4 regions of the Pseudomonas sp. M20 genome follow, and region 1 is predicted to be linked to each of the others. Evidence: riboswitches for the same ligand, from Rfam matches in the RefSeq annotation. Region 1 holds a riboswitch; each other region holds the start of a gene.
What was found. Region 1 has a riboswitch for cobalamin ahead of ACI514_RS13610 (ABC transporter substrate-binding protein). Riboswitches for the same ligand answer to the same signal wherever they lie in the genome.
Positions count from the first base shown of each region.

Region 2: another riboswitch for cobalamin. It lies ahead of cobO (cob(I)yrinic acid a,c-diamide adenosyltransferase); the one in region 1 lies ahead of ACI514_RS13610 (ABC transporter substrate-binding protein).
Region 3: another riboswitch for cobalamin. It lies ahead of cobW (cobalamin biosynthesis protein CobW); the one in region 1 lies ahead of ACI514_RS13610 (ABC transporter substrate-binding protein).
Region 4: another riboswitch for cobalamin. It lies ahead of ACI514_RS12550 (TonB-dependent receptor plug domain-containing protein); the one in region 1 lies ahead of ACI514_RS13610 (ABC transporter substrate-binding protein).

Region 1 is NZ_CP173611.1:3,080,690-3,088,062, forward strand. Features, by position in the region: gene ACI514_RS13605 (Ppx/GppA family phosphatase) at 12-947, shown strand; cobalamin riboswitch at 990-1,184, shown strand; gene ACI514_RS13610 (ABC transporter substrate-binding protein) at 1,328-2,341, shown strand; gene ACI514_RS13615 (iron ABC transporter permease) at 2,350-3,354, shown strand; gene ACI514_RS13620 (ABC transporter ATP-binding protein) at 3,351-4,115, shown strand; gene ACI514_RS13625 (GNAT family N-acetyltransferase) at 4,099-4,605, opposite strand; gene metE (5-methyltetrahydropteroyltriglutamate--homocysteine S-methyltransferase) at 4,823-7,111, opposite strand.
Region 2 is NZ_CP173611.1:3,823,902-3,831,274, reverse strand. Features, by position in the region: gene hda (DnaA regulatory inactivator Hda) at 1-417, shown strand, start outside; gene ACI514_RS16930 (C40 family peptidase) at 644-1,261, shown strand; gene ACI514_RS16925 (C40 family peptidase) at 1,480-2,016, shown strand; gene ACI514_RS16920 (PQQ-dependent sugar dehydrogenase) at 2,150-3,463, opposite strand; gene ACI514_RS16915 (hypothetical protein) at 3,530-4,114, opposite strand; cobalamin riboswitch at 4,278-4,503, shown strand; gene cobO (cob(I)yrinic acid a,c-diamide adenosyltransferase) at 4,584-5,195, shown strand; gene ACI514_RS16905 (cobyrinate a,c-diamide synthase) at 5,192-6,541, shown strand; gene bluB (5,6-dimethylbenzimidazole synthase) at 6,589-7,239, shown strand; gene cbiB (adenosylcobinamide-phosphate synthase CbiB) at 7,236-7,373, shown strand, end outside.
Region 3 is NZ_CP173611.1:1,811,249-1,818,621, forward strand. Features, by position in the region: cobalamin riboswitch at 1,000-1,212, shown strand; gene cobW (cobalamin biosynthesis protein CobW) at 1,311-2,384, shown strand; gene cobN (cobaltochelatase subunit CobN) at 2,388-6,236, shown strand; gene ACI514_RS08195 (ATP-binding protein) at 6,475-7,373, shown strand, end outside.
Region 4 is NZ_CP173611.1:2,809,193-2,816,565, forward strand. Features, by position in the region: gene ACI514_RS12545 (saccharopine dehydrogenase family protein) at 1-714, opposite strand, end outside; cobalamin riboswitch at 882-1,088, shown strand; gene ACI514_RS12550 (TonB-dependent receptor plug domain-containing protein) at 1,180-3,117, shown strand; gene ACI514_RS12555 (ferredoxin) at 3,117-3,476, shown strand; gene ACI514_RS12560 (ABC transporter substrate-binding protein) at 3,473-4,399, shown strand; gene ACI514_RS12565 (PLD nuclease N-terminal domain-containing protein) at 4,450-4,653, shown strand; gene ACI514_RS12570 (zinc-dependent alcohol dehydrogenase) at 4,716-5,942, opposite strand; gene ACI514_RS12575 (hemerythrin domain-containing protein) at 6,258-6,734, shown strand; gene ACI514_RS12580 (AAA family ATPase) at 6,876-7,373, shown strand, end outside.

The sequences.
Region 1 (7,373 bases):
CAAGGATTCCCATGAAAGACGACGCCTCGCTGTTTGCCGCCATCGACCTGGGTTCGAATGCCTTTCGCCTGATGATCGGCCAGTCGGTGCGCAGTCGAAAGGGCTTGCAGATTCAGGAAGTGAAAACCCTGCGTGAGCCGGTGCGCCTCGCCGAAGGATTTGACGGTGGCGCGCTGGACGCGTTGGCGCTGGATCGCGGCTGGCAGGCGTTGGCGCGGTTCGGCAAAAAACTGCGCGGTTTCGAGGCCGGCCGGGTGCGCGCGGTGGCCACCAGCGCGGTGCGTGAAGCGGACAACGCGCTTCTGTTTCTCGCCAGTGCCGAACGGCATCTGGGCTTTCCCATCGACGTCATTTGCGGCCATGAAGAGGCGCGGCTGGTCTACGCCGGCGTGACTCACGCCTTGCCAAGCGCTGAAGACCTGCGCCTGGTGGTCGACATCGGCGGTGGCTCCACAGAGCTGATCCTCGGTCAGGGTGCGCAACCGTTGCTCACCGAAAGCATCGCCATCGGCAGCGGCACCTTGAGCACGCGCTTTTTTCGCGGCGGCGATGTGTCCGCCGGCGCGCTGCAGGAAGCCGAACGCTTCGCCATCCTGCAGTTTGAAAAAGTTGCCCGGCGTTACCGTGCTCAGGGTTGGCAGCAAACCATCGGCTCTTCCGGCACTGCGCGCATGCTCGCCAAAGTGCTCAAGGCCAACCACCTGAATGACTTCGGCCAGGACGGCATCACCTACGGCGGGCTACTACGCCTGTCGCTGCTGCTGTTGAAAGTGAACAACGTCCAGCAACTGAAACTGACCGGTCTGCAAGCGCACCGCCAGAGCATTCTGCCCGGTGGTCTGGTGCTGATGCTGGCGGCGTTCAAAGTGTTCGGCATCGCGCAGATGGTGCCCTCCGAACCGGGTCTGCGTTTGGGCGTATTGCACGGTTTGATGAGCCAGCACTAATCCGCGCCACGACAGATTCGTCTCCCCTTCAGCGGCTCGATCGACTAACATGCCGCCGCTGGTTCCCGAACGGGACTAACAGGGAATCCGAGGTGCTTGCACAGCATTGATCGGAACTGCCCCCGCAACTGTAGGTGCCGAGCCTGCTCCACGACTGCCACTGGGTGAACCCCGGGAAGGCCGGAGCCAGGCGATGACGCATCAGTCAGGAGACCTGCCGGCACAGTGACTACTAACCGGCGGGGTGTCCGGGAAGGACATCGTGCCGTGCGCGTCTTTGTTTGCTGCCCGGCCTTGCGCGGTTGCCCTGACTGCGTTCGAAGATGTGTTTCCGATCCGTACTCTCCCGCTCCCCGTACGGTTCCCTCGGAGACTGCCCCATGCTGCTGCCCCGCATCGCCACCCTCATTACCGGCCTGAGCCTTTGCGCCATGGCGCAGGCGGCCCCGACGGCCTATCCACTGACGATCGACAACTGCGGCAGCACCCTGACCTTCCAGCACGCACCGATGCGCACCGTGACCATCGGCCAGGCCGGCACGGAAATGCTCTACGCCATGGGCCTGAGCGATAAAGTCGTCGGCACCTCACTGTGGTTCAACAATGTGCTGGCCAAGTACAAAGCGCAGGACGACAAGATCCAGCGCCTGGCCGACAACGAGCCGAGTTTCGAATCGGTGATCGGCAAGCGCCCGGAACTGGTTGCCGTTGAACTGGAGTGGATGGTCGGCCCACAAGGTGCGGTGGGCACCCGCGAGCAGTTTCATGAACTTAAGATTCCGACCTACCTGCTGCCCTCCGATTGTGAGGCCAAGGACAACCTCGTCGGCGCCGATGGCACGCGACTGGCGCCGTTTCGCATCGAGACGATTTACAAAAGCGTGAGCCAACTGGCGCAGATCTTCGATGTTCAGGAGCATGGCCAGCAACTTAACGACGAGCTCAAGGCCAGCCTCGCCAAATCGATTGCCACCGCCCAAGGCAAACAGCTGAAGGACGCCAGCGCGCTGGTCTGGTTTTCCAGTGCACAAATGGACATCGAGCCGTTCGTGGCCGGGCACAAAGGCGTTCCCGATTTCATGCTCAGCACCCTCGGCGTGCGTAACGTGGTGGCGTCCGATGAAGAGTGGCCAACGGTCGGCTGGGAAACCATCGCCAAAGCCAATCCGACCTTCCTCGTCATCGCGCGCATGGACCGTCGGCGCTTCCCCGCTGACGACTATGAAAAGAAACTCGCCTTCCTGCGCAGCGACCCGGTGACACGCAACATGGACGCGGTGAAACACAACCGCATCATCATTCTCGACGCCATGGCCATGCAGGCGAGCCTGCGCATGTTCGACGGCATCGAGCAACTGGCCACGGCCATCAACGGCTATGACCTGTCGCAATGAGTGCCAGCCTGATCCGCACGTTACTGGCCCTGGCGACGCTGTTGATTGCAGTGGTTGCTGGCGTGGCCATTGGTGAGACGTCGATTGAACCTAGCGTGGTGATGCAAGTACTGGCGAACAAATTGTGCGGCGCCGGGTACGCGCTGGATCCTATCGATGAAGGCATCGTCTGGAACTACCGCCTGACCCGCGCACTGGTCGCGGCCGCGTGCGGTGCCGGTCTGGCGACGTGCGGGGTGATTTTGCAGTCGCTGTTGCGCAACCCGTTGGCCGATCCGTATCTGCTGGGGATTTCTGCCGGCGCCTCGACCGGAGCGGTGATGGTGGCGCTGCTCGGTGTTGGCGCCGGGATGATCTCGCTGTCAGTCGGTGCCTTCGCCGGCGCGGTCACGGCGTTCGTGTTGGTGATTCTGCTGGCGCGGGTCAGCGGTTCGGCCAGCGGCACCGGGCAGATCATTCTTGCCGGGATCGCCGGCTCGCAGCTGTTCAACGCGCTCACGGCGTTTCTGATCACCCGCTCGGCCAGTTCCGAGCAGGCACGCGGGATCATGTTCTGGCTGCTGGGCAATCTTGGCGGCGTGCGCTGGCCGTCGGTATGGCTGGCGGTGCCGGTGGCCGTGTTCGGTTTGGTCGTGTGCCTGTGGCATCGTCGCGCGCTGGATGCGTTTACCTTTGGTGCGGATTCGGCGGCATCCCTCGGCATTCCGGTGCGACGTGTGCAGATTTTGTTGATTGGCTGCGCGGCGCTGGTGACGGCGGTGATGGTGTCGATTGTCGGTTCGATCGGTTTTGTCGGGTTGGTGATTCCCCACGCCGCACGGCTGTTGCTCGGCACCGGGCATGCACGTTTGCTGCCGGCCAGTGCGTTGGGCGGCGCGGTGTTTCTGATTGCTGCCGATGTGTTGTCGCGCACCTTGATCAAGGGCCAGGTGATTCCGGTCGGGGTGATTACCGCGCTGGTCGGCGCGCCGGTGTTTGCCCTGATTCTGGTGGGTCGGAGATCGGCGCGATGAGCAGTGTTTTGAGTTGTTCTGGTCTGAGCTTCAAAGTGCGCGGCGCCGAGTTGCTCAACGGTGTCAGCCTTGAGGTTCAGCGTGGCGAAACCCTGGGCATCGTCGGGCCGAATGGATCCGGCAAATCCACCCTGCTTAAACTGCTGGCCGGGCTGCGCGAACCGAGCGCTGGCGAGGTCCTGCTCGAAGGTCAGCGCTTGGGCAAAATGGCCCGGCGCAGCATTGCGCAAAAGCTTGCGGTGGTCGAACAACAGGCCGACACCGACGACGGCATTCGCGTGTTCGATGCGGTGGCGTTGGGGCGCACGCCTTGGCTGTCGGCGCTGCAACCATGGTCGGCGGCGGACGACGCGATTGTTCAGCAGGCGCTGAACGACGTTGACGCCATGCACCTGCGCACGCGTCTCTGGCGCAGTCTGTCCGGCGGCGAGCGGCAGCGGGTGCACATTGCTCGGGCATTGGCGCAGCGACCGCAAATTCTATTGTTGGATGAGCCAGCCAACCACCTCGACATTCAGCATCAACTGACCATCCTCAATGTGGTGCAAGCGTTGCCGGTGACCACGCTGATCGCATTGCATGACCTTAATCAGGCGTTGAAATGTGATCGTCTGGCGGTGCTGGAGCGCGGGCGACTGGTGGCGCTGGGCGAACCGTTGGAGGTGCTGACACCACAGCGGTTACACGAGACTTTCGGGGTCAGGGCGCATTATCTGACGGACCCGTTTGATGGGGCGCAGATTCTCAGATTTCACTCATGACGTTGTGCATGTGGGTTGTTTGCCAGACCGGGTCAGCGTCGACATCGATTATCTCGAAGCCCTGCCGCTGCCAGAACTCGATGGCCCCCGGCAGAAACGGATGGGTGTGCAGGTAGATCACCTCGACTCCGTCGGCGAGTGCCAGGTCTTTGAGTGATCGATATATCGCACCGGCCAGCCCTGAGCGGCGCTGCGATGGCAGGACAAACAGACGGACGATTTCCACCACTTCAAGGTCCGGATAGGGCAAGTGCGGGAAGCGCCGGTCGTAAGGGAGATAGCCGATGGACGCGACGATGTGCCCTTCATGGCGAGCAATCAGAAAGCGCCCTGCCCCACGCAGATAAACCTCGGCAAAACGCGCCAGATCGTCAGGCATACCGGTCGCGCTGAGCTTGGGAAAAAGCTCGGCACGGGCCTTTAGAACAAAATCCAGAACTTCAGGAATGTCTGCGTCGGACACAGTCTGGATAACGGGTTGATCACTCATTTAGCGGCAAATACCTGAACTGCGGCTGACTACAGTAGCAACAGCTTTTCGGCGATGCCATGAGAATTCCCGTTTCTGAAAATACATACACAACCCCTGTAGGAGTGAGCCTGCTCGCGATAGCGGTGTGTCAGTCACCGATGAGTTGACTGACACACCGCTATCGCGAGCAGGCTCACTCCTACAAGGGGTTGTGTTTATTCAGGTGGTTAAGGTGTCAGGCCAACTCTTTACGCAATTGCCGGGCGGCAGTAACCATGTGCACCAGCGCCGCTTCCGTCTCCGGCCAGCCACGGGTTTTCAAACCGCAATCCGGGTTGACCCATAGGCGCTCAGCCGGAATCCGCTTGGCAGCCTTGCGCAGCAGATTAGCCATTTCCGAAGCGTCCGGAATGCGTGGCGAGTGGATGTCGTAGACGCCCGGGCCGATGTCGTTCGGGTAAGCGAAGGCTTCGAACGCCTCCAGCAATTCCATGTCCGAGCGCGAAGTCTCGATGGTGATCACGTCGGCATCCATCGCCGCGATGGATTCGATCACATCGTTGAACTCGCTGTAGCACATGTGCGTGTGGATCTGCGTTTCGTCGCGCACGCCCGAGGCGCACAGGCGGAACACTTCCGTCGCCCAGTCCAGATACTGCTGCCACTGCGCCTGACGCAACGGCAGCCCCTCACGGAAGGCCGCTTCGTCGATCTGCACGATCTTGATGCCGGCGGCCTCCAGATCGACCACTTCATCGCGGATCGCCAAGGCCAGTTGTCGGGCCTGCACTTCGCGGCTCACGTCTTCACGCGGGAACGACCACATCAGCATGGTCACCGGGCCGGTCAGCATGCCTTTCATGACTTTGTCGGTCAGGCCTTGGGCGTAGCGGATCCACTCGACAGTCATGGCTTTCGGGCGGCTGAGGTCACCGAAGATCGCCGCCGGTTTAACGCAACGCGAACCGTAACTTTGTACCCAGCCAAAACGGGTAAACACATAACCGTCGAGCTGCTCGGCGAAGTATTCGACCATGTCATTGCGCTCGGCTTCACCGTGCACCAGCACATCGAGGCCCAGACGCTCCTGGATTTCCACTGCGTGACGGATCTCGCTGTGCATGGCTTCGGTGTATTCGGCTTTGGTCAGCTTGCCCTGTTTGAACGACTGACGAGCGAGGCGGATCGACGCGGTTTGCGGGAACGAACCGATCGTCGTGGTCGGGAACAGCGGCAGGTCCAGGCCAGCGCGCTGTTTGGCAATGCGCTGGGCGAACAGCGACTGACGCTGACTGTCCTTGGCCGTGATAGCGGTAACCCGAGCCTGAACGGCAGGCTTGTGAATACGTGGCGACGCCGCGCGGGCGGCCTGCACCGAACGGCTTTCGGTCAGGGCACGCAGCACATTCGGCGCTTCCGGTTGGTTGACGGCTTGGGCCAGCACCGCCACTTCTTCGCACTTCTGTACGGCAAAGGCCAGCCAGCTTTTCAACTCGGCATCGAGCTTGTCTTCACGGCCCAGATCCACCGGGCTGTGCAGCAACGAACAGGACGGCGCCACCCACAAGCGATCACCCAAACGTTCATGGGCATGCTGCAACGTTGCCAGGGCATTTTCCAGATCGCAGCGCCAGACGTTACGGCCATTGACCACGCCCAAGGACAACACTTTATAGGCCGGCAGACGATCAAGAATGGTCGGGTATTGCTCTGGTGCGCGCACCAGATCGATGTGCAAACCGTCGACCGGCAGGTTGGCGGCCAGGCCGAGGTTTTCTTCCAGGCCCCCGAAGTAAGTCGCCAGCAGCTTCTTCAGCGGATCCCGCTGAATCTGGTTGTAGGCCCGCTCGAAAGCGTTCTTCCATTCCTGCGGCAGGTCGAGCACCAGAATCGGCTCGTCGATCTGCACCCACTCGACGCCTTGGGCGGCAAGACGCGCGAAGATCTGCCCGTACAGTGGCAGCAGACGATCAAGCAGTTCGAGCTTGTCGAATTCGGCGCCTTTGGCCTTGCCCAGCCACAGATACGTCAGCGGGCCGATGATCACCGGTTTGACGTTATGGCCCAGTGCACGGGCTTCTTCGACTTCTTCGAACAACTGCTCCCAGCCCAACTGGAACTGTTGATCCGCACTGAATTCCGGGACCAGATAGTGATAGTTGGTGTCGAACCACTTGGTCATTTCCTGGGCGTGTGCACCGCCACAGCAGCTGTCGCTGACACCACGGGCCATGGCGAACAAGGTCTGCAGATTGGCTTTGCCGTCATGCGGACGGAAGCGCTCGGGGATGACGCCGAACATCAGCGAGTGCGTCAGCACCTGGTCATACCAGGCGAAATCGCCAACCGGCAGCAACTCGATGCCGGCGTTTTTCTGCAGGTCCCAATGGGCCTTGCGCAACTCGCGACCGACGTCACGCAGGCCTGCCTCGTTCAGTTCTCCTTTCCAGAACGCCTCTTGCGCTTTTTTCAGTTCGCGGTCGCGACCGATGCGCGGAAATCCAAAGGAATGGGCCAGTGCCATAACAAACAACTCCAATGTTCTGTTGATGGCGGCCATTGTCGGCATCGGTCGCTAGTGAGACAAACTCAATTTAATCTTGATCAACACGAGTTTCCCTCATGATCAAATCATCCCAGCCTGTCAACTGAAGACATTGCAGAGTTGAGCGCGCGGGCGACGGCTGGACGGTTTTTGCGGCAGTAAATTTCTTGGTAATTCAAGCTGTTCGTCGCCATGAAGACGCCCTTTGAAAACTCGATGACGCCTCCGTATAAACGCACCC
Region 2 (7,373 bases), 740 kb from region 1:
CAGTACGAACTGGTTTGCCTGGACGACTTGCAGGTGATTGCCGGCAAGGCTGACTGGGAAGAGGCGATGTTTCATCTGTTCAACCGTCTGCGCGACAGCGGTCGGCGCTTGCTGATTGCCGCTTCCACCTCTCCGCGTGAGCTGCCGGTCAAACTGGCTGACTTGAAATCGCGCCTGACCCTGGCGCTGATTTTTCAGATGCGGCCGCTCTCCGATGAAGACAAACTGCGTGCTCTGCAATTGCGCGCCTCGCGTCGCGGTCTGCACCTGACCGATGAAGTCGGGCATTTTATTTTGACTCGCGGCACCCGCAGCATGAGTGCGCTGTTTGACTTGCTTGAACAGCTCGATCAGGCCTCATTGCAGGCTCAGCGCAAGCTGACCATTCCCTTCCTGAAAGAAACGCTGGGCTGGTAGCTATCCCTTTGATTCTTCGGCTTTCAGCGTATTTCGGCATATTTCAGGCGCCAGAAAATCCGCTTTCCTGCACGGTGTGCAAGCCGCGTATCGGTTCAAATGGGCTTAAGCGCTTAGATGTAAACGAGAAACCGAGAAGTCACAAAAAGATCGATTGAATTTGCAAATGAGGCTGATAGCGGGCATAGTCTCGCCTTCTTTACAACTATCAGCCACGGTCGTGCCCATGCTAAAGCGCTTCGCACCCCTCGTGCCTCTCGCACTCGTCACCCTGTTGTACGGTTGTGCTGCTCATTCTCCAGTTCAAGAGCAGCCTCAACAGGTTAAAAATTCTGCCACGGCTCAGTCTTCCGTTATTTATCAGGAAGAGCTGGACACCGAAAAAGAACTCAACGAATTCAATGGCAAGAAGCCTTATCAGCTTCCTGTTCTGGCCGACAGTATCCTCGAACGCGGCATGTCCCTGATCGGTACCCGTTACCGTTTCGGCGGTACCTCTGAAGCCGGTTTCGATTGCAGCGGTTTCATCGGCTACCTGTTCCGTGAAGAAGCTGGCATGAACCTGCCACGCTCCACGCGTGAAATGATTAACGTCGATGCTCCACTGGTATCGCGCAGCAACCTTGAGCCGGGCGATCTGCTGTTTTTCGCCACCAACGGTCGTCGCGGTCGTGTCAGTCACGCCGGGATCTACCTCGGTGACAACCAGTTCATCCACTCCAGCAGTCGTCGCAGCGGCGGTGTTCGCATCGACAGCCTGGGTGACAGCTACTGGAGCAAGACCTTCATCGAAGCGAAACGCGCATTGGCCAACGCTCCGACGGTTGTCACCGCTCGCAAGTAATCCCCATTGTCGCTGCGTTCGCGGCGACAATCAGGCTTCCGGCAACGGAGTAGACGTAGACTTTACAAGGTGAAGTTAAAGTCTTACTTGAAGTTTGCCGCGTAGCCGCTAGAATCCTGTATCTATATTGATGGCAAACCGCCTGCGTGCTCACGCAGGCGGTTTTGTTTTCTGTCCATCGGCAGAAAAAGCCGCAGCCAGATCAGGATGTTCTGCTTATGACGATGTCGGCACGCCTCACTTTGATCTTCTTCGCAGCGCTGCTCAGCGCCTGCGCCAGTCGCACGCCGCCACCTGCGCCGGTGGTACGCGCCCCGGTCGTGTTCGGCCCCTCCCAAGCTTTTTCGCCTGCTGCTGAGGACGTGCTGTTTCGCGCGCTCGGCTTGGTCGGCACGCCTTATCGCTGGGGCGGCAACACGCCGGATTCGGGGTTTGATTGCAGCGGCCTGATCGGGTTTGTCTACCGTGATGCAGCAGGCATCTCGCTGCCGCGCTCCACGCGCGAGATGATCGTCATGCAGGCGCCGAATGTTGGCAAGGAAGGCTTGCAGACGGGCGACCTGATTTTCTTCGCCACCAATGGCGGCTCGCAGGTCAGTCACGCGGGGATTTATGTCGGCGAAGGGCGGTTTGTGCATGCGCCTGCCACGGGCGGGACGGTCAAGCTCGACAGCCTGTCGAAGGCGTATTGGCAGAAGGCTTATCTGAGTGCCAAGCGGGTGTTGCAGCCGGAGCATCTGGCGCATAACCCGTAGTAAAAATCGCAGCAATCCTAATGTGGGAGCGAGCCTGCTCGCGAAAGCGGTGTATCAGTCAACTCAATGGAGACTGACACTCCGCATTCGCGAGCAGGCTCGCTCCCACAGTTGTTTCAGGTCACATTCAACATCACTTCGTGGCTGAGACTCGCCACACCTTATTGCCAACATCATCCGCCACCAGCAAGCCACCCTGCTGATCAATCACCACGCCTACCGGCCGGCCCAATGCATTCTCGTCCTTGTCGAGGAACCCGGTCAGCACATCCACCGGTGTGCCGCTCGGCTTGCCGCCGGTAAATGGCACGAAAATCACTTTGTAGCCACTGTGCGGTTTGCGGTTCCATGAGCCGTGCTGGCCGATGAACGCGCCTTCCTTGAACTGCGCCGGCAGGGTGTTGCCCTCGGCGAAGCTCAGGCCCAACGAGGCGGTGTGCGGCCCGACCGCGTAATCCGGGGCGATGGCCTTGGCCACCAGGTCCGCGTTTTGCGGCGACACGCGGACATCAACATGCTGACCGTAGTAACTGAACGGCCAGCCATAGAATCCGCCGTCCTTCACTGAAGTGATGTAGTCCGGCACCAGATCACTGCCGATTTCGTCACGCTCGTTGACGGCTGTCCACAACGCGCCACTGCTGGGCTCCCAGGCCAGGCCGTTGGGGTTGCGGATGCCCGAGGCGAAGATGCGGTGATTGCCGGTCGCCCGATCGACTTCCCAGATCGCTGCGCGGCCTTCTTCCTTATCCAGACCATTTTCGCCGACGTTGCTGTTCGAGCCGACCGTGACGTACAGCTTGCTGCCGTCTTTGCTGGCGATGACGTTTTTGGTCCAGTGATGATTCAGCGTGCCGCCGGGCAAATCGACAACCTTGATTGGTTGCGACTTGATTTCGGTCGCGCCGGGTTCGTAGTTGAAGCGCAGCAAGCGATCGGTGTCAGCGACGTAAAGATCGTTGCCGACCAGCGTCATACCGAACGGCGAGTTGAGGTTCTGCAGGAACACCGTGCGCGTCTCAGCCACGCCATCGTGATCGGCGTCACGCAGCAAGGTGATGCGGTTCGGACTCGGCACGCCCGCGCCAGCCTTGCCCATGACCTTTTTCATCACCCAGCCGCGAATGCCACTGCTGTCATCAGGCTTTGGCGGGGCGTTGGTTTCCGCCACCAGCACATCGCCATTGGGCAAGACATAGAGCCAGCGCGGATGATCGAGGCCTTCGGCGAACGCTGCCACCTGAGTGCCAGCCGCCGCAGTCGGTTTGCCGCCTGCGGGCCAGCCGATTGCCGGGGCGATGTTCACCGTCGGGATCAGGGTCTTGTTCGGTTCGGGGAGTTTCGGTGACGGGCCGGTGCCGTCGGAGACTTGCAGGCTGGAGGTTTCACCGCAGGCGGCGAGTCCTCCGGCGAAGGCGATGACAAAAACGAGCTGGGGCTTGCGCATTGCTGATCTTCCCTATGAATGCATTCCTAATCATAGAGGAGGGCGCAAGCCCGATGGTTCAACTGCTCAGCCGCGAGCTTCCTTGAACAGCACGGCGATGCCCGGGTGATAGTTGCCCGCTTCGCTGCGCAATTTGCGGTAGGCGTAGGGGAAATACCAGGCGACGGCACAGGTGTGTTCCTTTTGCAGATCGTCGACCATGTCCTGCAACTCTTCGGGGCTGGCGCTGTGCTGGGCTTTTTGCGGCGCGACAAACAGGCAGCCGAGCTTGAGGTCGCTGGCATAGCTGATGCGTTTGGCATCGTTGGTGATGTCCAGCAGAGCTTGGGTCAGATTCAGGTTGGTAACCTTTGGCCAGCGTTGCGTGGCCTGAATGAAAGCGCGGTCCTCAGCACCGGCGAGAAACAGATCGGCGCGGGCATTGCGCTCGCCTTCTTCGTTCTGTTTGCGCGTGGCAGTGTCGTTCAAAGTGACCAGCTCGGCCATCCACGCCGCCGCCGAGAGCAATCCGAGATTGGCTTTCTCGTCATGCCAGTAAGGCGTGTCGCTGTCGCCGCGCACGGCGTTGTAACGGTCGATACAGTCAAACCAGCGTTCAAGCACCGGGCGCAGGAATTCCAGGCGCGGGTTGCTGATGATCATGCCTTGCATCGTCATCATCCTTTATTGTTGTAGTGGGCGTTTCGGAAAAAGCATGGCTCTTTGATATCGCTTGTATCAGTGTGGCACAAGATTGGCGTCAGAGAATTGATCGACGGCAGTTATTCGCTCGATGGCCGCCTCTTTAATTGACGCTCCACCCCCAACCCTCTAACCTTCGCGGCTTGTTTCAGGTGCTCTGTGACCTGCGTCGACAGAGTGAAACAGGGAAGCCGGTGAGGGTTGTCTTCGCACGAAGAACCACCACGATCCCGGCGCTGCCCCCGCAACGGTAAATGAGTGAACACTGCGTCGAATGCCACTGCTCAAAGCGGGAAGGCGCGCAGTCAGGCCAACGCCGCTCATGAGCCCGGAGACCGGCCTGATCCATCCAGCGGCATCACGGTGGGCGATGCCAGGCTTTTTGCCGTCTATTCTTGTGCCTGCCCGCCGTTATCCAGCCTCAACGGAGAGCTCCCCCATGACTGATTCCCCCGAGCGCGACGAACGCCATCTGGCGCGTATGCAACGCAAAAAAGCCGTGATCGACGAACGCATCGCCAACTCGCCTGACGAGTGTGGCCTGGTGCTGGTGCTGACCGGCAACGGCAAAGGCAAAAGCAGCTCGGCGTTCGGCATGCTCGCCCGCGCTATGGGCCACGGCATGCAGTGCGGTGTGGTGCAGTTCATCAAGGGCCGCAACAGCACCGGTGAAGAACTGTTTTTCCGCCGCTTCCCCGAGCAAGTTCGCTTCCATGTGATGGGCGAAGGCTTCACTTGGGAAACCCAGGATCGTCAGCGCGACATCGCCGCTGCCGAAGCCGCGTGGGCAGTCTCGCGCGAACTGCTGCGTGATCCGTCGATCGGTCTGGTGGTGCTCGATGAATTGAACATCGCCCTCAAACACGGCTACCTCGATCTCGATCAGGTACTCAGCGATCTGCAGGCGCGTCCGCCGATGCAGCACGTGATCGTCACCGGTCGCGCGGCCAAGCCGGAAATGATCGAAATGGGCGACACGGTCACCGAAATGGGCATGCTCAAACACGCCTTTCAGGCCGGCATCAAAGCGCAGAAAGGCGTCGAACTTTGAATCAACCACGTCACTGCCCGGCGGTGCTCATCGCCGCGCCGGCTTCCGGTCAGGGCAAGACCACCGTCACCGCCGCGCTCGCCCGTTTGCATCGCAATCAGGGGCGCAAAGTGCGCGTGTTCAAATGCGGCCCGGACTTTCTCGACCCGATGATCCTCGAACGCGCCAGCGGTGCGCCGGTGTATCAACTGGACATGTGGATGGTCGGTGAGCAGGAAAGTCGTCGCCTGTTGTGGGACGCCGCTGCCGAGGCGGATCTGATTCTGATCGAAGGCGTGATGGGCCTGTTTGACGGCACGCCGTCCAGCGCCGATCTGGCGCGGCACTTCGGTGTGCCGGTGCTTGGCGTGATTGATGGGACGGCGATGGCGCAGACTTTTGGTGCGTTGGCGCTGGGCCTGGCGAAGTATCAGCCGGATTTGCCATTTGCCGGCGTGCTGGCCAATCGTGTTGGCACTTTGCGCCATGCGCAATTGCTCGAAGGCAGCCTGACTGAAGGTTTGCGCTGGTACGGTGCGTTGTCGCGTGAGACTGGCATCGAATTGCCGAGTCGTCACCTCGGCCTCGTGCAGGCTAGCGAATTGAATGACCTCGATGTGCGTCTCGACGCCGCTGCCGATGCATTGGCCAGCAGTTGCGAGGTAGCGCTGCCACCGGCGGTTGAGTTCGCCGCGCCTGACGTGATAGCTGTCGAGCCGCTGCTGAAGGATGTGCGCATTGCCGTTGCGCGTGATGAGGCGTTTGCCTTCACTTATGGCGCGAGTCTGGATCTGCTGCGTGCGATGGGCGCTGAGTTGAGTTTCTTCTCGCCGATCCGCGATACGCACTTGCCTGAGGCGGATAGCTTGTATCTGCCCGGCGGTTATCCGGAATTGCACCATGTTGCATTGTCGCAGAACACCGCGATGCTTGAGGCGATTCGTGCGCATCATGCGGCGGGGAAACCGTTGCTCGCTGAATGTGGCGGCATGTTGTATTTGCTCGACTCTTTGACGGACGTTGAAGGCACTCGTACCGAACTGGTCGGACTGCTTGAGGGCGATGCGGTGATGCAGAAGCGTCTGGCGGCGTTGGCGTTGCAAGCGGTGGATCTGCCGGAAGGTTCGCTGCGCGGTCACACCTATCATCACTCCCTGACCGCCACCGAACTGACGCCGATTGCCCGTGGCTTGAGCCCGAATGGTGGGCGTGGCGCCGAGGCGGTTTATCGGGAAGGGCGGATGACGGCCTCTTATGTGCACTTCTATTTTCCCTCGAATCCGAATGCGATTGCCGCATTGTTTGCGCCAGACCGTGAGGCCGCCTTCGCGAGCAAGCTCGCTCCCACAGGGGATTGCGTTTCTTGAGCAAGCACCCCGTCCAATGTGGGAGCGAGCTTGCTCGCGAAGAGGCCATGACCGACAACACATTTTCCGAAGCCGAGCGCGAAGCGGTTTATAGAGCCATCGCCGAGCGCCGCGACATGCGCCATTTCACCGGCGGCAGCGTCGAGCCGGAGCTGTTGCGCCGACTTTTGGAAGCCGCCCACCAGGCCCCAAGCGTCGGCCTGATGCAGCCTTGGCGCTTCATTCGCATCAGCGACCGAACTTTACGCGGGCAGATCCAGAACCTCGTCGAAGAAGAACGCATCCGCACCGCCGAAGCCCTCGGCGAGCGCAGCGACGAGTTCATGAAACTCAAGGTCGAGGGTATCCATGAGTGCGCCGAAGTGCTGGTCGCCGCGTTGATGGACGATCGCGAAAAGCACATTTTCGGTCGTCGCACGCTGCCGGAAATGGACATGGCCTCGCTGTCCTGCGCGATCCAGAATCTGTGGCTGGCCTCGCGCGCCGAAGGCCTGGGCATGGGCTGGGTTTCACTATTCGAGCCACAGGCACTCGCTGACCTGTTGAAGTTGCCCGAAGGCGCCAAGCCTCTCGCTGTTTTATGTCTGGGCCCGGTCAAGGAATTCTATCCGGCGCCGATGCTGGTACTCGAAGGGTGGGCGCAGGCGCGTCCGCTCAATGAGTTGCTGTACGAAAATTATTGGGGAGTGAGTCAATGAGTGTGGCGTTGTTGAGTGTCGCCGCGGTGGCGCTGGATGCGCTGCTCGGTGAACCGAAACGCTGGCATCCGCTGGTGGCTTTCGGCAATTTTGCCGGGCGCATCGAGCAACGTTTCAACGCCGGTGGCCGGGGC
Region 3 (7,373 bases), 1.3 Mb from region 1:
TGGGGGTGGGGTTTTGGTCAATTTTTGGGTGTATATCCGTTGCTGCGGGTGTTGCTGATTAGGGTTCCGCCCTTACGGCGGGTCACTTTTTCCAGACGCCGAAAAAGTAACCAAAAAGGCTTGCTCCTGCGTGCGGCCCGCTCGCTGGGGCTCGGGGTTCCTTCGCTCCGGGATCGATCCGGGCGCAGCGCCTACGGTTTGCTTCGCTGCACCTCCTCTCGCTGTGTTTGGCTGCGCCAAACGGTCGCTACGCTCCCACGCCCGGATCAATCCCTCCACTCAGCCTTCCGATGTCGCCCGTGGATCAAGATCAAGAGCAGGCGAGCTGACACTCGGCCTATTGAGTGGTGAGGAGCGGGGCGCGTTCGGCTTTTGATTTGCGTTGTTGCTGCCCCTCACCCCAGCCCTCTCCCGAGGGAGAGGGAGCCGATTGGTAGGTGCTTCAAAATGTGCGTTCCACTCGGTATTCCACGTCGGTGTACCTCTTCCATTCCACGCAATCAGTCCCCTCTCCCTCCGGGAGAGGGCTAGGGTGAGGGGCTTTTGATCTGTTTCAGAATCTGAGTTCGACTCGGTATTTCAAGTCGGCGCATCTCTCCCAAACACCACGATCAGTCCCCTCTCCCTTTGGGAGAGGGCTAGGGTGAGGGGCTTTTGATTTGGCTTGTGATCTTGCTTTGGCTTTGGTTTTTGATCTTTTACCCCTTCGGAAGGCCGAGCGAAGGTGTTCATCCGGGGTTAGGCGCGCAGCGCCGTTCGACGAAGTCGAACACATCGAGAGGAGGTGCAGCGAAGCAAACCGTAGGCGATGCCCCCGGATGGACACCGTAGCGAGGGAACACTGAGCCTCAGCGAAGTGCCGTACGCCGGGGCAAAGCCTTTTGGTTCCTTTTTGGCGTTTGAAAAAGGGACTCGCTGTAAGAGCGAAACCGCCAGCAGCCAAAACCGCAGCAACGGATATGCCCCCAATCCAAACATTGACCCATAAGCAAGCCATGCGTAGCCTTGCGCATTCGAGGTTCTTCGGCCGTTGCCGAAGCTAAGAAGGGAACGCGGTCAATGCCGCGGCTGCCCCCGCAACTGTGAACGGTGATGTTCGCTGCCACGCCACTGCCAGCTCAATCGATGAGCCCGCGGGAAGGCGCAGCCAACGCCAGGCCCAGCGCCTGAACGCCGTCAGCCAGGAGACCTGCCTCGTCACAGATTCTCAATTCAACCGGGCGGGGTGATCCGGTGGCGAACTCTCCGGGCGCGCACGTGCGTTGCCGGTTCTCGTCCCGTATGCCCGCCGCTTGCCAAAGGGCATACCGATGAAAACACTGGCCAAACTCCCCGTCACCATCGTCACCGGCTTCCTCGGCTCGGGCAAGACCACATTGCTGCGGCACATGCTCGACAACGCGCAGGGCCGTCGTATCGCGGTGATCGTCAATGAGTTTGGCGAGTTGGGCATCGACGGTGAAATCCTCAAGCAATGCACCATCGGCTGCACCGAAGAAGAAGCCACCGGCCGCGTTTACGAACTGGCCAACGGCTGCCTGTGCTGCACCGTTCAGGAAGAATTCTTCCCGGTGATGCGCGAACTGGTCGCGCGTCGCGGCGACCTCGACCACATCCTCATCGAAACCTCGGGCCTGGCCCTGCCAAAACCACTGGTGCAAGCGTTCCAGTGGCCGGAAATCCGCAGCGCCTGCACCGTTGACGCGGTGATCACCGTGGTCGACAGCCCGGCCGTAGCCGCTGGCACCTTCGCCGCGTTCCCGGATCAGGTCGACGCCCAGCGCAAACTCGATCCGAATCTCGATCACGAATCGCCGCTGCACGAACTGTTCGCTGACCAACTGGCCAGCGCCGACCTCGTCATTCTCAACAAGGCCGACCAGACCAGTCCGGAAGATCTCGCTCGCGTGCGCGCTGAAGTCGCCGAAGAGCTGCCACCGGCGGTGAAAATCATCGAAGCCAGCAACGGCCGTCTGCCGCTGGACGTGCTGATCGGCCTTGGCGCCGGTTCCGAAGAACACATCGACAGTCGCCACAGCCACCATGATCATCACCACGGTGAAGGCGATGACGACCACGATGACCACGATCACGACGCCTTCGATTCGATCTCCATCGAACTGCCGCAAGCCGATGAAAGCCTGCTGCTCGACGCCCTGACGCAACTGGTGGTCAAGCACGGCATCCTCCGTGTCAAAGGTTTCGCCGCCATCCCGAACAAGCCAATGCGCTTGCTGATTCAAGGCGTCGGCACGCGTTTCGACAAGCACTTCGACCGTCAGTGGGGCGCCGATGAAGCGCGCGTCACGCGTCTGGTGTTGATCGGTCAGGAACTCGACGCCGCCCAACTCGAAGCGCAACTGCGCGCTGCGCTCAGCGTTTAAACCATGCACCTGCTCAGGACTCAGCCCGGCGGATTCGTCTCGGATGACAACATTGCCGACCTTGGACAAACCCCCGCCGAGCTGGTGATCCTGTGCAGCGGCGACTCCAGCCTGGCGCTGCTCGCCGAAGCCGCGCAGCAGTTGCCGGAAGATTATCCGAGCCTGCGTCTGGCCAATCCGATGCAGGTGCAGAATCACGCCTCGGTCGATCTGTACGTCGATGAAGTGCTGCGCCACGCCAAGGTGATTCTGATTTCGCTGCATGGCGGCATTGCCTATTGGCGCTATGGTGTCGAGCGGCTGGTCGAGCTGTCCGAGCGTGGTGTGCAGTTGATTCTGGTACCGGGCGATGACCGTCCCGATCCGGAACTCAGCGACTTGAGCACCGTCAACGCCGAGGAACGCGACCGGCTCTGGCAATTCCTGCGTCAGGGCGGCATGGGCAATGCGCTGGATTTCTTCCGCTGTCTGGCCAGCCGTTGGCTCTCCCGCGATTACGCCTGGGAAGAACCGCAGACCCTGCCGCGCACGGCGATTTACCACCCGAATAAAACCAGCGCCGCACTGAGTGACTGGCAAGCCGAATGGCTGCCGGAAAACCCGGTTGCGGCGGTGCTGTTTTACCGCTCGCATTTGCAAGCGGCGAACACCGCGTTCATCGATGTGTTCTGCCAGCGCTTGCAGGCAGCGGGGTTGAATCCGCTGCCGATCGCCGTGGCCAGTCTGAAAGAACCCGGCTGCCTGGCGGTGGTCGAGGATTGGCTGGATGAAGTCGAGGCGGGGGTGATTCTCAACACCACCGGATTCGCTCAGTCCAGCCCCGAAGCGCCGCATCTGCGGCCGTTTCGCCGCAATATTCCGGTGATCCAGGCGATCTGCGCGCAGGACAACGAGCCCGGCTGGCGCGACAGCGAGCAAGGCCTCGGCCCGCGCGATCTGGCGATGCACATTGCCTTGCCGGAACTCGACGGGCGCATCATCAGCCGGCCGATCAGCTTCAAGGATCTGGCCTGGCGCAGTGAGCGCAGTCAGTCCGATGTGGTCTGCTATCGTGCGCAACCCGAACGCATGGATTTTGTCGCCGAACTGGCGCGGCGCTGGATCGATCTGGCGCGGGTGCCGAATGGCGAAAAACGCATCGCGCTGATCCTCGCCAACTACCCGACCCGTGACGGACGCATCGGCAACGGCGTCGGCCTCGACACGCCGGCGGCGGCGCTGAATATTCTTCGCGCGTTGCAGGCTGAGGGTTATCCGATCACGGCAGAGCTGCCGAATAGCGGCACCGAGTTGATCCAGCAATTGCTCGGCGGCGTCAGCAACGATCTCGACACGATTGACCTGCGGCCCTGCCAGCAAAGCTTGGCGATGGACGCTTACCTGACGATGTTCAACGCGCTGCCCGAGGCCAATCGAACCGCAGTGATCGAGCGCTGGGGCGCGCCGCAAAACGATCCAATGTGCCGCGACGGGCGGATGATGATTGCCGGTCTGCGCTTCGGCCTGACCTTCGTCGGCATTCAACCGGCGCGCGGTTATCAGGTTGACCCGAGTGCGGTCTATCACGACCCGGATCTGGTGCCGCCGCACGCGTATCTGGCGTTCTATTTCTGGCTGCGCAATACCTACGGCGCGCACGGCGTGATCCACGTCGGCAAGCACGGCAACCTTGAATGGCTGCCGGGCAAAGGCGTCGGGCTTTCGGAAAACTGCTGGCCGGATGCGTTGCTCGGGCCGCTGCCGAACATCTATCCGTTTATCGTCAACGACCCGGGCGAGGGCGCCCAGGCCAAGCGGCGCACGCAAGCGGTGATCATCGACCACCTGATGCCGCCGCTGACCCGCGCCGAAACCTACGGCCCGCTGCGCAATCTGGAGCTGCTGGCCGACGAGTATTACGAAGCGCAACTGCTTGATCCGCGCCGTGCCCGCGAGTTGCAACGCGACATTCTGCAACTGGTGCGCGAAACGCAGATCGACCGCGAACTGCAACTCGATGCCGGGCTGGACAGCGATGCTGATGCGGCGATCTGGCTACCGCGTCTCGATACGTATTTGTGTGATTTGAAGGAATCGCAGATTCGCGATGGCTTGCACGTCTTCGGTGAGTCACCGACGGGGCGTTTGCGGATTGATACGTTGCTGGCGTTGCTGCGCATTCCACGCGGAGACGGGAAGGGCGCGCAATCGAGCCTGCTGCGCGCACTGGCCAAAGCATTCGAACTCGGATTCGATCCGCTCGATTGCGCACTAGCCGATCCATGGGCAGGCCCACGCCCCGAGCACCTGCAATCGCAAAGCGACGAAGTCTGGCGCACCGCTGGCGATACCCGCGAACGCCTCGAACTGTTTGCCACTGAACTGATTTTCCAGACGCTGCAATCCCCTTGTAGGAGTGAGCCTGCTCGCGATAGCGGAGTGTCATGCGATACAGATTTGCCTGACACACCGCTATCGCGAGCAGGCTCACTCCTACAGGGACCGCGTTGGGCTGAAGTCGGCGCAATCATCGACCACCTGCGCGAAGTCGTCGCCCCACGCCTGGATGCCTGCGGCCCCGCCGAAATGCGCGGCCTGCTCGACGCCCTCAGCGGCCGATTCGTTCCCGCCGGCCCGAGCGGTGCGCCCAGCCGTGGTCGCCTCGACGTGCTACCGACTGGCCGCAATTTCTATTCCGTGGACGTGCGCAACCTGCCGACCACCACCGCATGGCGCATCGGTTTCCAGTCAGCCACGTTGATTCTTGAGCGACACCTGCAAGATCACGGCGATCACCTGCGCCAGCTCGGTTTGTCGGTCTGGGGCACGGCAACCATGCGCACCGGTGGCGACGATATCGCTCAGGCGATGGCGCTGATGGGCGTGCGGCCGGTGTGGGCTACCGGCAGTCAGCGTGTCGACGATTTCGAGATCCTGCCGCTGAGTCTGCTCGACCGCCCGCGCGTCGATGTCACGCTGCGAGTTTCCGGGTTTTTCCGCGATGCGTTTGCCAACCTGATTCGTCTGTTCGACGCGGCGGTGCAGGCAGTAGCGGCACTGGATGAACCGGACGATCTCAATCCGCTGGCGGCAAAAGTGCGCGCCGAGCGTGAGTCTCTGCTGCAATCGGGTCTTGATGAAGAAACGGCGCGGCGTCAGGCCGGTTGGCGAATCTTCGGGGCCAAGCCCGGTGCCTACGGTGCGGGCGTGCAGGGCGCTATCGACGGGCGTTTGTGGCAGAGCCGCGACGATCTGGCCGAGGTTTATCTGAATTGGGGCGCCTACGCTTACGGCGGTTCCGACGAAGGCACCGCCGCCCGCGAGCAATTCGTTCAGCGTCTGAGTCAAGTGCAAGCGGTGCTGCAGAATCAGGACAATCGCGAGCACGACCTGCTCGATTCCAACGACTATTACCAGTTCCAGGGCGGCATGCTCGCCGCCGTGGAAAGCCTGCGCGGTGAAGCAACGGCCAGTTATCACGGCGATCACAGCCAACCGGATCTGCCGAAGATTCGCACGCTCAAAGAAGAGCTGAACCGGGTGATCCGCTCGCGGGCGGCCAATCCGAAATGGATCGACGGGGTTAAGCGCCACGGCTATAAAGGCGCGTTCGAAATGGCGGCGACGGTTGATAACCTGTTTGCGTTTGACGCCACCACGCAGTTGATCGATGACCACCAGTACGCTTTGCTGGCCGATGCTTATCTGCTGGATCCGGCGACCCGGGAGTTTGTTCGTGAGCATAATCCGCACGCGCTGCGGGATATGACCGAGCGGATGCTTGAGGCGCAGCAGCGGGGGATGTGGCAGGAACCGGGGGCTTATAAAGAGGCGCTGGAGAATCTGCTGCTGGATATTGAGGAAGATATGTAGCGTCCTCAGGAAAGTCACCCCCTCACCCCAGCCCTCTCCCCCAAGGGGGCGAGGGGGAAAGGGAGCCGATTTGTGTGCTGTTCAGAATCGAAGTCAACTCGATAATTCAGGTCGGCGCAACTTGCAAGAACACCCAGATCAGTTCCCTCTCCCTCTGGGAGAGGGCTAGGGTGAGGGCCACCCCAACTGACACACCACAACGCCAAGCACACCCACGACCACGACAGAGAAAACCCAAATGACCGACACCCCACATTTCCCGCTCTCCGCCGTGGTCGGCGCCGATGACCTCAAGCTTGCCCTGTGCCTCACCGCCATCGACCCAAAAATCGGCGGCGTGCTGATCGAAGGCCCGCGCGGCATGGCCAAGTCCACCCTGGCCCGTGGCCTGGCTGATCTGCTCGCCAGTGGTCAATTCGTCACCTTGCCGCTGGGCGCCACCGAAGAACGTCTGGTCGGTACCCTCGACCTTGACGCTGCCCTCAGCGAGGGCCGCGCACAATTCTCACCAGGTGTGCTGGCCAAGGCTGACGGCGGCGTACTCTACGTCGATGAAGTCAATCTGCTGCCCGATCACCTCGTTGATCTGCTGCTCGACGTTGCCGCCAGCGGCACCAATCTGATCGAGCGCGACGGCATTTCCCATCGGCATTCGGCGAGGTTCGTGCTGATCGGCACGATGAACCCGGAAGAGGGCGAGTTGCGTCCGCAACTGCTCGACCGCTTTGGCCTGAACGTCGCCCTCAGTGGCCACACCGCACCGACCGAGCGCGGGCAAATCATTCGTCGGCGTCTGGATTTCGACAGCGATCCGCAAGCGTTCTGCGCACAGTGGGAAGCCGAGCAACAAGCCCTGCGTGTGCGTTGCGAAAATGCTCGCGCTGTCTTGGCCAATATTGCGCTGGACGATGCCGCACTGGCGCAGATCACCGAGCGTTGTTTTGCCGCTGGCGTCGACGGTTTGCGTGCCGATCTGGTCTGGTTGCGCGCGGCTCGCGCCCATGCGGCTTGGCGCGGCGCTGAGGAGATTGGCGAAGAGGATATCGACGCTGTGGCCGAGTTTGCCCTGCGCCATCGTCGGCGTGAGCAAGCGCCATCGAGTCCGCAGCAACCTGCCCAGTCGCCTGCCGAAACCCA
Region 4 (7,373 bases), 270 kb from region 1:
GAACTTCAGGGTCTGCGCGCCATAACGGCTGGCGAAGATGTCCATGTCCGGGACATCGACGTTGGCCAGCAGCCGGGTGCCCATCTGCGGCATTTTGCGCAAGGTCAGGTCCAGCCAGCCGGACACTTCATGCACCTTGCCGTTCTTCAGCTGTTTGATCGGCTTGCCGGCATAGGCGAGTACGCCTTCGATGGTCGACAGCCCCGGCATTTTCGCCGATGAGGAAATGCCGTGTTCGATCGAGTCGATGCGGGAAAAGCGCTGGCGCTGTTCATCGATGATTGCCGACGACAGCGTTGGGACCGAACTGCAACCGCTGAGAATCGCCACGCCGGCCAGTTTCGCCCGCGCATCGAGCACGTCGATGCCATTGACGAAAGTTCGGCAGTCGGCCAGATCGCAGTAGTTCACGCCCGCGTCGATGCAGCTCTCGGCGACGGCATAGGATTGCCCCTGAAACGGCCCGCCGGTGTGGACGACCAACTGAATGTTCAGCGCCCGCAATGCGTCTTTGAAATCGGCGCCCATGGCATCGCCGCACCAGCCTTCGCAGACATTGCCCGATTGACCATTCAGTTCATCGACTTTGCGCTGCAATTTTTGCGGATCACGGCCGGAGAGTACCAGGCCGATCTGCGGCATCAACGCCAGATGCCGGCACACGATGCTGCCGAAATTTCCGTAACCACCGACCACCATCACCCTGAACGGCATGCAATTCTTCCCTAAGTCATTCCATCACACAGGCGTGCAGGATATAGGGCCGAACGTCGGCAAGCCATTCAGATCAAAGCGATCGCTCAGGCGTCCATAGGTGGTACTGGCAGATCCAGATTGAGGAGCACTCATCGGCAAGTTGACGAACGGTCTGTCGAATGTTCAGATGCCGGCCAGTTTCAGGTGTCCCATGCCGCCGTGCATGGGGTGAAACGGGAAACCGGTACGTTCTTTTCGAACCAGTCCGGTGCTGCCCCCGCAACGGTATGCGCGTGATGCTTTCGATACACCACTGTGGCCAGACGGCCATGGGAAGGTGAAAGCCTCGATACGCGCGAGCCCGGAGACCGGCCTGGAATTTCGTTTGGCAAAATCCTGCGGTGGGCGGGCATGGGCCGGTATTGGCTGTGCGCGATGCCTTCTCTTGCATGCTCTTCTGCGAAGATCCTTTTCGAGAAGACAATGATTCGACCTTTCAACACTTCTGCTCCAACCCTTTTGTGCGGCTGCCTGTTCAGCCCACTGCTGCTGGCCGACGACGCGCCGCTGGAACTCAATCAGCAAATCGTTTCTGCACCGTCGGTGGAGTCCACCACTGTCGCCGAGATGGCGAAGTTCGGCAGCAAGGTCGAGATCGTCAGCCGCGAGCAGATCGAACGCGCCGGCCCCAGCGCCGATGTCAGCCGCGTCATGCAGATGTTCATTCCCGGCTTGTACGTAGCGCCGAAAAACGGCCCGTTCGACTACGGCACCTATTCGCTGCTCGGCGGGCGCAACGACGACACGCTGATCCTGCTCGACGGCGTTCGATTGAACAATCGCCTGTACGGCGGCCTCTATCTGGACACCCTGCCGGCCAACGCTATCGAGCGCATCGAAGTGCTCAAGGGTGGCCAGAGTCTGTTGTTCGGCACTCAGGCCGTTTCCGGCGTGATCAACATCGTCACCCGCAGCCCGCAATCGCGCAAAACCTCTGGCGAAGTGAATCTGGGCGCCGACAGTTTCGGCGGCACCACCGAAGACGCGCGCGTCGAGAACATCTTCACGAACGGTTTCGGCGATCTCGGTCTGCTGGCGTATGTCAGCCACAACGTTTCCGACGGTTACCAGCCCTATCGCAACCGCGACATGAAAAACATCAGCGAGAAGCGCCGCGCCTACGAAGTCACCACGTTTGGCGGCAAGGCCATTCAGTCGTTCGGCGAGGATGCGCGGCTGGAACTGTTCTACCAATACGCCGACGCCAACCTCGACTTCGCCCGCCCGGTCGACAACCACAACACCACCAACGACCGCGTGCAACAGATCGCCACGGCGACCTTCGAGCAGACCATCAATGAGCGCCTGAGCTACTTTGTCAAAGGGCATATCAACGACTGGGACACGCGCTACACGCGGGTCAACAACGTCGTCGGCGGTGGCACCAAAGTCATTAACCACAACGACTATTGGGGCTTCACCGATTGGGGTGTGCAGGCCGAAGGCAAGGCTGAACTGCCCGGCGGCCATGTGCTGGTGTTCGGCACCGACAACCAGTGGTTCAAGGGCCAGGACGATGTGCTGATCATCGACAACGACAAGGCTGAAGCCCATGCGTTCTACACGCAATTGCGCCCGCAGATCGACGCCCTGCCCGACTGGCACCCGAGCATCGGCGTGCGTCATGAAGCCATGAGCGGCGGCGACAGTGCCACGGTCGGCATGCTCACTTCGCTGTATGACCTGAATGACAACTGGTCGGTGCGCGGTCAGTACGGCAGCGCTTACAAACTGCCGAACGCCGAGCAACTGTTCGTCAACGAACCGGGCGACGAGATCGGCAACCGTAATCTCAAACCGGAAAAAAGCCGCAACGTTGAACTCGGTGTCGACTACAAAGGCTTCTTGCTCGATCGCGAATTCAGCGCCAGCGTGACCCTGTTCAAACGCAAGATCGACGACTTGATCACCCTCGACGGCATTCAGTGGGTCAACGGTGAAGGCACGATCCAGATGCGCGGTTTCGAGGCCGACGCCAAACTGGCGCTCAACGATCAGTGGAGCCTGCAAGCGGACATGACGCGCAACCTCACCGAGTCGCGCACCGGTGTGACGATCAACGACATTCCAAGCTTTTTCGCCCGCTCGCGGGTGGGTTATGAATCGGAAAACCGCCTGTGGGGTGCCGGCGCTGCGATGCGCTACATTCGCGACATCAAAAGCTCGAAGCAAGTCGAATACGGCAACTATTCAGTGGTCGACGCCGACGCTTATCGCTACCTCGACAACGTCCACCAACACCGCGTAAGCGTGCTGGTAGAGAACCTGTTCGGCCGTGATTACGTCACCAGCCGTTCGAGCAACGTCGATAACCTCGGCCGGCCGTTCACCACCGAAGTGCGCTACACGTACCGCTTCTGATGAGTGAAATCACAACCGTCGACGGCGTCGACACGCACCCGGACTGGTCGCACGTGCCCGAGCATGCGCGCCATGTGTTCCTCTGCACCGGCCCGCGCTGCACCCAGCGCGGCGCCTTGCAGTTATGGAAAACCCTGCGTCGGCATTTGCTGGCGCACGATCGCATCGAGACGCCAGGCGGCGTCTTGCTGACCCGCACGCACTGCCAGTTTCCGTGCAATCTGGGGCCGATTGTGACGGTGTACCCGGAACGCTGCTGGTATGGCGTGCACAGCCATGAAGATGTGCAGCGATTGGTCGAGGGGCATCTGGTGGGCGGGGAAATTGTCGCGGATTTGCTGATCAAGGCGCGGGGATGAGATCGATTATGTTGGCGCTTGGCGCCCTGCTCTGCTCAACGCCAGTGCTCGCCGACAGTTTCAGCAATTGCGGCGAGGACTGGCACTTTGCGACAACACCACCCTCGCGAATTGTTGCGCTCAACCAGCATGCGGCCGACATTGTGTTGGCGTTGGGCGCGGGGTCATCGTTGGTCGGGGTCGCCTATCTGGATGACAACGATGCCGGTCAGCGGCAAGCCGATTATTTCGGCGTGCCGGTAATCGCGCGGCAGTACCCGGCCAGCGAAGTGCTTTACGCTGCGAAGCCGGATCTGGTGATCGGCGGTTTTGCCACGGCGTTCGGCGACGGGGTGACCTCACGCTCGGGACTGGCGCGCAATGGCGTGGGTTCGTATCTGCTGGAATCTGCCTGCAACGGGCACTCGCTGGACTATTTCGCGCATGTACGCCATGACCTGCTGACGCTGGGCAAGCTGCTGCACCAGCCGCAAAAAGCCCAAGCGTTGATCGACTCCATGGAAAAGGACCTTGCCAGCGCCCGAGCCTTGGCCGGTGCCGGTAAACCGTTGTCCGTGTTCTATCTCGACAGCGAAGTCAAAGGCCTCGACAGCGAAGGTCAACGCGGGTTTGTCACCCCGCTACTGGCCGCCGTAGGGGCACGCAATGTGCTCGCCGACATCAACCTCTATCGAGTCACCGTCAACAGCGAAACCCTGCTGGCCAGCGACCCGGACGTAATCCTGCTGGCCGACGCCGAATGGTCGCCCGCCAGGCGCAAACGCTATCTGCTGACCCACGACCCGGTGTTGTCGCAACTGCGCGCGGTGCGCGAGAACCGCATCATCGAGATCCCTTTCACCCACCTGCTGCCGACTTTCAACAGCGGCCGCGTAGCCTTGCAACTGGCGCGGCAGCTCAATGCACTGAAGAAAAATAAATGAACCCGTCGCACCGCACGCCACCTAACGAACAGACCATCAGGAGGTAGCCAATGCAAATCGAAACCGTGTGGATCGTACTGGCGGCAGTTCTTCTGCTAATCGAACTCTGGGCCATCAATCGGGTGCGCAAGAGTGAGGGGAAATCGAGCAACAAAGGTGTATGGATTGTGCTGATCGTGTTTGTGCCGCTGTTCGGCTTGATTGCCTGGGCGTTGGCGGGGCCCAAGCATGTCAGTCATAACGCGTCGTCGTAACCTGATTCATTCGCTGTCGTGCGGGGCTTGCCACCGGCAGCGCCCCGCTGTTCAAGCTCGATTTAACTGGCGGGCACCAGCGGCGGCATCTCCTCCATCTGCGCCAGCGGCACTTCACTGCTGCCGGGGGTCAGAATGACCTTGCGGCAGTTTTCCTCTTTCTTGTCAAAGATCTTGTAACCCTCGGCGGCCTGCTCAAGGGACAGTCGATGAGTGATGATCGCTTCGGGTTGCAATGCGCCGGTTTCGATGTAGCCGAGCAACTCGGGCAAGTAGCGCTGCACATGGGTCTGGCCCATTTTGAACGTTAGTCCTTTGTCGAAGGCATCGCCAAACAGAAAGCCGTGGATGAAGCCCGAATACACGCCCGGCACGCTCACTACCCCACCTCGACGCACGGCAGCAATGCACTGGCGCAACGCTTTGCCGCTGCTGCCTTCTAGCTTGAGGGTGGCGAGGATCGTTTCGGTGGTGCTGCCCTTGGCTTCAAACCCTACGGCATCAATTACTGCATCGACGCCACGACTGCCCGGAGTCTGGCGAATGATGGTATCTGCCGGGTCATCGTCGTCATCGAAGTTGATCGGTATCACGCCGTAGGTGCGTTGCGCGTAGTCAAGCCGATATGGGTGGTGATCGACCATGAAAATGCGCTCGGCGCCGAGCATCTTCGCGCATGCCGCGCTGAGCAGGCCAACCGGTCCGGCACCATAAATCGCAATGCTTGAACCCTGACCGATGCCAGTATTGGTCACGGCTTGCCAGGCGGTTGGCAGAATGTCCGAAAGGAACAACACCTTCTCGTCCGAGAGTGTCCCCGGCACTTTGAACGGCCCCATATTGGCCTTCGGCACCCGCACCAGTTCCGCTTGGCCTCCAGGGATTCCACCGTACAGACGGCTATAGCCAAACAGCGCGGCGGGTGGCGGGATGATTTTCTTGTTCATTGCCGAGCCGGGGCCGGTATTGGTGGTTTCGCACGCGGCATACAGTTCCTGCTGACAGAAAAAACAGTCGCCGCAGGCAATCACGAACGGAATCACCACCCGGTCACCGCGCTGCACTGCGGTCACCGCCGAACCGGTTTCCTCGACGATGCCCATGAACTCATGGCCGAAGATATCGCCATGCTCGACCGTCGGGATCTTGCCCCGATACAGGTGCAGATCCGAGCCGCAAATCGCCGTGGCCGTCACCCGCAGAATGATGTCGTCGGCGGCTTCCAGTTTCGGGTCCGGCACGTTTTCGACTCTGACGTCATGGGCGCCGTGATAGGTCATTGCTCGCATGGTGAGTTCCTCGATCATTTGAGTGAAATGGCTGCTGTTTCCATACGGCAGGGCAACGCCAAAACGAGTTCAGAAGGCTTTCGCACATTCGGATCAGCGGGCCATGAATTGCTGCGAAGCGGTGATCTGCAATGCCTGCGCTCCCCGCTTCATGCAGGCTGCACGAAGGCTTTTTGCCTCTGACCGCGCAAGCCCTTGATCCATAGCGCTTGAACATTTGCCACGAACTGGCACGGCAAATGCGGTTGAGTCAGGGCATTCACAGATCCGTGAGAAAACGGCCTGTGTCCACTCCGTGACAGCAGAGGCAATCCCATGAACGCCATCGACCTTCTCAAAGCCGATCATGCCAAAGTCAAAGATATCCTGAGCCAACTGAGCGACTCGACCGAGCGCGCGCTGAAAAAACGTGTCGAGCTGCTGGGCAAGCTGGAAATGGAAATTTCCATCCATACCCGACTCGAAGAGGAAATCCTCTACCCCGCCTTCAAGGCCGCCGGCAGCAAGGAACAGGACGTCATGTATTTCGAGGCCAAGGAAGAACACCGCACCGTCGACTCACTGGTGCTGCCCGATCTGAAGCTGACCGACCCCGGCACACCGGAGTTTTCCGGTCGGGTGAAAGTGGTCAAGGAACTGCTTGAACACCATATCGAAGAGGAAGAAACGGAAATGTTTCCTCAGGCGAAAAAGCTCTTGGGCAAGGAAAAACTTGAAGAACTGGGTGCGCAGATGGAGGCCATGAAGGCCAGTTGCAAAAAGGAAATGGCCGCCGGAAACATGGCTGCTTAACCCGTTGAAAGCTGACGAGCCCGGCTTTCGCCGGGCTTTTTTCCGGTTGCCACTCGGCCCCCACCGCCCAGAGCGTTTTTTTCAGAATTGCGAAGGCGCTTGATTTAGACTTGGCGACTTTTTGCAGCAAGGGATTTGCACATGCAACGCATCGTCATTCTGGGCAACTCGGGCAGCGGCAAATCCACCCTTGCTCGCGAGATGGGCAGGCGCCTGGGTCTGCCAGTGATTCACCTCGACCCGCTGTTCTGGGAACCGGACTGGGTAGAGCCGGACAATGAAGTGTTCCGCGAACGGGTTCGCCAAGCCGTGGCGGGCGACGCCTGGATCTGCGAAGGCAATTATTCGCGGCAAACCCTCGATCTGCGCCTGCCCCGTGCCGAGCTGGTTATCTGGCTGGATACGCCACGGTTGACCTGCATCAAGCGGGTCATTCTGCGCAGCGCACTGAATCGCCCACGCGCTGATTTGCCGTTGGGCTGCACCGAGCGTCTGAACCGAGCCTTTCTGCATTTCCTGAAATACGTGTGGAATTTTGACCGTATCAATCGCCCGAGCATTGAAGCAATACGTGCTACCGTCGGACCGCAGATCCCGGTCATTCACGTGCGCGGCCCCCAGCAGATTTCAGCGTTTCTG